One region of the Pantoea sp. X-Soil-OKNW-556 genome, then DNA from elsewhere that is predicted to be linked to it. Evidence: predicted binding sites of a transcription regulator. Region 1 holds the regulator's gene; the other holds the start of a gene.

The links. Region 1 encodes sigma-54, which starts transcription at its own class of promoters, with help from an activator protein. Its sites were predicted from a motif close to GTTGGCACANNTTTCGCTNT; they were not measured.
Region 2: AC6I8T_RS18800 (gamma carbonic anhydrase family protein) is a predicted target of sigma-54. The motif match lies at 1,109-1,128, and genes of this name have one in related genera.

Annotation. Positions count from the first base shown of each region.
Region 1 covers NZ_AP035990.1:564,822-568,030, forward strand. The annotation lists gene rapZ (RNase adapter RapZ) at 1-126, opposite strand, end outside; gene ptsN (PTS IIA-like nitrogen regulatory protein PtsN) at 179-661, opposite strand; gene hpf (ribosome hibernation promoting factor) at 836-1,123, opposite strand; gene rpoN (RNA polymerase factor sigma-54) at 1,145-2,578, opposite strand; gene lptB (LPS export ABC transporter ATP-binding protein) at 2,627-3,209, opposite strand, start outside.
Region 2 covers NZ_AP035990.1:4,050,122-4,053,330, forward strand. The annotation lists rRNA gene AC6I8T_RS18795 (16S ribosomal RNA) at 1-937, opposite strand, end outside; gene AC6I8T_RS18800 (gamma carbonic anhydrase family protein) at 1,404-1,958, shown strand; gene AC6I8T_RS18805 (DUF1488 family protein) at 1,925-2,182, opposite strand; gene aroE (shikimate dehydrogenase) at 2,179-2,997, opposite strand; gene tsaC (L-threonylcarbamoyladenylate synthase type 1 TsaC) at 3,001-3,209, opposite strand, start outside.

The DNA of each region.
Region 1 (3,209 bases):
ATTGGCCAGTTCTGGCAGCAATACCACTGGCAGGTTATCGACACAGTAAAACCCCATGTCCTCAAGCGCACGCAACGCGACTGATTTTCCTGAGCCTGACCGACCGCTAACGATCATCAGCACCATCACATTTCTCCCGTTTTAAACCGGCGCATTGGCCGGTAAAAGTATCTGTCGCTTAAGGGTGGTCTTCCTGCGCTTCTGTGATAATGGCATAGAGTTCTTCATCGCTCTGCGCAGCGCGCAGACGGCGACAGACGGTTTTATCTGCCAGACGTTTTGCCACCAGCGATAATGTATGCAGATGGGTTTTACACTGGTCTGCGGGCACCAGTAGCGCAAACAGCAGGTCCACAGGCTGGTTATCCACCGCATCAAAAGCGATAGGTTGATCGAGGCTAATGAACACGCCTACGGCGCGCAGCGTGTCCTCCTCCAGTTTGCCATGTGGAATGGCAATACCATTGCCAATACCGGTACTGCCCATGCGTTCACGGGTGAGGATCGCTTCGAAAAGCGTCTGGTGAGGCAGATTGAGCTGTTTGGCTGCCAGTTCGCTGATTATTTCCAGCGCACGTTTTTTACTCTGGCAGTGTACGCCGCTGCGGGTGCAGTCCAGCGTAAGGACCGAGCTCAATTCCAGTGTCAGATCGTTGTTCATCATCGTTTCACTTGCGAGTTCACATAGCCGCGAGGATCACCCACTTTACCCCTTATCACGGGAAAAATGCAGTGTCTCCTGTTGGCGCTTGCGCAGATGACAAAACGGGGCGGTCAGCCCGCCCCATTCTGTGCTCTGAGTACCGAACCTATCAGTACTCTGCAAGCGTGAAGGTTAGTGTTTTTTCAGTTTATCTTTATGTTTGGTCAACTGACGGGAAAGCTTGTCGATCAATCCGTCAATCGCCGCGTACATGTCTTCCGCTTCCGATGTCGCGTGCAATTCACCGCCGTTCACATGCAGTGTTGCATCAGCAATCTGCGTTACCTTTTCCACTTTCAGAACAATATAGACCTGATTAATCCGATCAAAATAGTGTTCCAGTTTGGCAAATTTGCTATTTACAAATTCGCGCAGCGGCTCGGTAATCTCTACATTCAGTCCGGTAAGGTTTATTTGCATAGGTCTTCCTTCTCAATACATTCAAACCAGCTGCTTGCGCTGATTCGAGGGCGGGATGGACAAAGACTCGCGATACTTAGCAACCGTACGGCGGGCCACCATGATGCCCTGTTCAGATAACATGGAGGTCAGTTTGCTGTCGCTCAAGGGTTTTGCGGGATTTTCCGCAGAGATCAATTTTTTCACCAACGCACGTATTGCCGTCGAGGAGGCTTCGCCGCCACCTTCGGTATTCACATGACTGGAGAAAAAATATTTCAGTTCAAAGATGCCACGCGGGCTATGCAAGTACTTCTGCGTGGTAACACGGGAAATGGTGGATTCATGCATATCCACGGCCTGGGCGATATCCGCCAGCACCATCGGACGCATGTACTCCTCGCCCTGTTCAAAAAACGCCTGCTGCTGCTCGACAATACAGCGAGTCACTTTCAGCAGCGTGTCGTTACGGCTCTCCAGGCTCTTAATCAGCCATTTGGCTTCCTGTAAATTGCTGCGGATAAACTGGCTGTCGCTGTCATTACGCGCCGCACCGCCCATCGCAGCGTAGTGCTGATTAATTTTGAGACGCGGTACGCTGTCGGCATTTAGCTCAACTGTCCAGCGGGTGCCGACCTTGCGTACCAGTACATCCGGGATGACATACTCAGGCTCGCTGGTGTTGACCGACTGACCTGGGCGCGGATCAAGCGACTGAATCAGCAACATTGCCTCTTTCAGCACATCTTCTTTCAGACGCGTCATGCGCATCAGGCTACGGAAATCGTGATTGGCCAGCAGATCGAGATGATCGCTCACAATCAACCGTGCTTCCGCCAGCATCGGCGTATCGGCGGCATATTGGGACAGCTGCACCAGCAGGCAATCACGCAAATCGCGTGCGCCAACGCCGACCGGATCAAAACGCTGTACGCGTTTCAATACCGCTTCCACTTCTTCCAGCGTCAGTTCTTCATCACCGATGCTGTCGCAAATATCCTGGAGCGTCACGGTGAGATAACCGGTGTCGTCAATGGCATCGACAATCGAAGTCGCAATGGCGCGGTCGGTATCGGTGAACGGTGTCAGCTCAACCTGCCACATCAGATAATCCTGCAACGACTGCGTGGTTTCGCCCTGATAGACCGGCAGCTCATCATCCTGGTAATCGGTACCCGTACCGGAAGGCGTTCCGGCGGTGTAGATTTCATCCCAGGTTGCATCGAGCGGCAGCTCTTCCGGCATGTCCTTCTGTTCCAGCGCCTCGCGGGTGTCGAGGGCTTCGCTTTCCTGATATTCGCGTGCGTCTACTTCTTCATGGAGTTCTGATTGTTCGAGCAATGGGTTGCTTTCCAGCGCCAGTTGTAATTCCTGCTGGAGTTCAAGCGTAGAGAGTTGCAGCAAGCGAATTGCCTGCTGCAACTGGGGTGTCATCGCCAGCTGTTGGCTGAGCCTGAGTTGCAAACCTTGCTTCATAATCCGGATTGAATTTCCTAAGCAAACGTCGGAGGTTCCGACACCTTATCAGAGTCTGAACTCTTCGCCCAAATAAACACGCTTAACCTGCTCATCTGCAAGTATTTCATCGGGTGTGCCGTGAGCAATCAGATGCCCCTGGCTGACGATGTAAGCGCGTTCACAAACGGCAAGGGTTTCGCGTACGTTGTGGTCGGTAATCAGCACACCCAACCCACTGTCGCGCAGATGTTCAATGATCTTCTTGATATCAATGACGGAAATCGGGTCAACACCGGCAAATGGTTCATCCAGCAGGATAAACTTAGGATTGGCAGCCAGCGCGCGGGCAATCTCGACACGACGGCGTTCACCGCCGGAGAGTGCCTGGCCCATGCTGTCACGCAGGTGTTCGATGTGGAACTCTTCCATCAGTTCGTTGGCTCGATCCTGACGCTGCTCTTCGCTGAGATCGTCACGGATCTGCAATACGGCCATCAGGTTGTCGTAAACGCTGAGGCGACGGAAAATCGAGGCTTCCTGCGGCAGATAACCAATGCCGCGACGGGCACGCGCATGCAGCGGCAGAATGCTGATGTCTTCATCATCAATCACAATACGACCGGCATCGCGCGGCACAATTCCGACCACC
Region 2 (3,209 bases), 3.5 Mb from region 1:
TGTGCGGGCCCCCGTCAATTCATTTGAGTTTTAACCTTGCGGCCGTACTCCCCAGGCGGTCGACTTAACGCGTTAGCTCCGGAAGCCACGCCTCAAGGGCACAACCTCCAAGTCGACATCGTTTACAGCGTGGACTACCAGGGTATCTAATCCTGTTTGCTCCCCACGCTTTCGCACCTGAGCGTCAGTCTTTGTCCAGGGGGCCGCCTTCGCCACCGGTATTCCTCCAGATCTCTACGCATTTCACCGCTACACCTGGAATTCTACCCCCCTCTACAAGACTCTAGCCTGCCAGTTTCGAATGCAGTTCCCAGGTTAAGCCCGGGGATTTCACATCCGACTTGACAGACCGCCTGCGTGCGCTTTACGCCCAGTAATTCCGATTAACGCTTGCACCCTCCGTATTACCGCGGCTGCTGGCACGGAGTTAGCCGGTGCTTCTTCTGCGGGTAACGTCAATGATGATGCGTATTAAACATCACCCCTTCCTCCCCGCTGAAAGTACTTTACAACCCGAAGGCCTTCTTCATACACGCGGCATGGCTGCATCAGGCTTGCGCCCATTGTGCAATATTCCCCACTGCTGCCTCCCGTAGGAGTCTGGACCGTGTCTCAGTTCCAGTGTGGCTGGTCATCCTCTCAGACCAGCTAGGGATCGTCGCCTAGGTGAGCCGTTACCCCACCTACTAGCTAATCCCATCTGGGTTCATCCGATGGTGTGAGGCCCGAAGGTCCCCCACTTTGGTCTTGCGACGTTATGCGGTATTAGCTACCGTTTCCAGTAGTTATCCCCCTCCATCGGGCAGATCCCCAGACATTACTCACCCGTCCGCCACTCGTCACCCAAGGAGCAAGCTCCTCTGTGCTACCGTTCGACTTGCATGTGTTAGGCCTGCCGCCAGCGTTCAATCTGAGCCATGATCAAACTCTTCAATTTAAAGTTTGATGCTCAAAGAATTAAACTTCGTAATGAATTACGTGTTCACTCTTGAGACTTGATATTTTTTAAGTCCGTAGACTTTTGATATCAATCCTGCGAGTGCCCACACAGATTGTCTGATAAATTGTTAAAGAGCAGTGCGAACAGCGGGTTAACCGTCTGTCGCGAGGTGGCGTATATTACGCTTTCCTCCTTCAGAGTCAATCTCTTTTTCGAGATTTTTCTCTGGCGGGATGAATCACTTCGTCCCTCGCTGACCGTCTGCGTTGCCGCTTTGCCGTGTCAGTGGAGGCGCATTATAGGGATCCGAATTTTTTGCACAACCCCTTTTTTCGATCTTTTCATCCGAGTGGCGAGTTTTCATCCTTTCTGCTGAGATCACGAACGATCCGCTCAAAAATCAGCTTGTCTGCCGCCCTGATCGCGCTCAGGCTAGGGATAAATGAGTAAAAGGAGAAAGATCATGTCAACAGCCTTACGTCCCTATAAAAGCAGCTACCCACAAATTGGCGATCGGGTAATGATCGATAAAAGCAGCGTTGTGGTCGGCGATGTCATCATGGGAGACGATGTCAGTATCTGGCCACTGGTCGCGATTCGCGGAGATGTGAATCAGGTGATCATTGGCGCGCGCACCAACATTCAGGATGGCAGCGTACTTCATGTCACGCATAAATCAGCCAGCAACCCGACAGGCTATCCGCTGGTGATTGGAGAAGACGTTACCGTCGGCCATAAAGCCATGTTGCATGGCTGTACCATTGGTGATCGTGTTCTGGTTGGCATGGGTTCGATTCTGCTGGACGGCGTAATAGTAGAAGAAGATGTGATGATTGGGGCAGGTAGCCTGGTTCCCCCCGGAAAACGCCTGGAAAGTGGCTACCTCTATTTAGGCAGCCCGGTGAAGCAAATTCGGCCACTGAATGAAGCTGAGATTGAAGGATTGCGTTACTCGGCAAACAACTATGTTGGCTGGAAGAATGATTATCTTGCGCAGGAAAGCCAGACCCAACCTTGAGGATCGACTTCATCATTCAGGATAAGCTGTTCGGCTTCCTCTTCCAGATCCCAGCGATTGGCGCTAAACAGCGCCATCGCTTCCCCCTCGCCGAATCTGTCATGCAGTTCATACGCCGAGATCGCACACATCAGTCCCATACCGTTGACCTGTACAGGGAAACATATCGCCAGACGCGCCTGATCCCACTCTTCGCGATCAGGGAACTGGATAGCCTGATTCACGACTGCATCGCTTCTTTTAACTGTTTAATGACAGGCGCGATTTCTGGCATCACACCATGCCACAACTGGAAAGCATGCGCCGCCTGCCCCACCAGCATGCCTAACCCATCGGCGAGTTGCTGCGCTCCGTGTTGCTGACACCAGAGCAAGAATGGCGTCAGACCTTGTTGGTAGAACATGTCATAGCAACGAGTATGGTGAGAAATCAATGAAACCGGTAATGGCGGCACTTTACCCTCCACTCCGCTGGAGGTGGCGTTCACAATCAGATCGAATGACTGCCCCGCCAGTGCCTCGAAACCACAGGCATGGATGGCACCGCTGTGGCGGAAGATTTCTGCCAGCAACTCTGCCTTTTCAACCGTTCTATTTGTGACCGTGAGTGAACAACCTAATGAAAGCAGAGGCAAAATGACACCACGCGCCGCGCCACCCGCTCCCACCAGCAATACACGATCGCCAGGGCGGATCATGTCCAGTCGTTCAAGATCGCTCAGTAAACCAATGCCATCGGTGTTATCACCAATAATCTGCCCCTGCGCATCTTTCTTCAACGTATTGACTGCGCCGGAAAGCGCAGCGCGCTCACTGAGCTCATCCGCAAACTCCCAGGCCTGTTCTTTGAAAGGCAAGGTTACATTGGCGCCCTTCCCTCCTGATGCAAAGAACTCGCTAATGGCCTGTGGGAACCCATCCAATGGCGCACATATCCGGCCATAGCGGTGATCGATACCCGTTTGCTCAGCGAACAAACGATGAATAAAAGGCGATTTGCTGTGCGCGATTGGGTTACCAAAAACGGCAAAGTTGTCCATAAATTAGCCCTGACGGATAAGTTCGCCGCTGATCACATCGCGGATTTCTGAAGGATTGAGACGGCCCCCGGTTTCTCCCACCAGCACCGGAAATTCCGCGCCGAATTGCTGAGCGACCTCAGCTGCGGTGCGGCAAGGCGGCTCGCCGGACAGATTGGCGCTGGTTGAAACCAGTGGTTTACCAAAACGCCGACACAGCGCCTGTACATCAG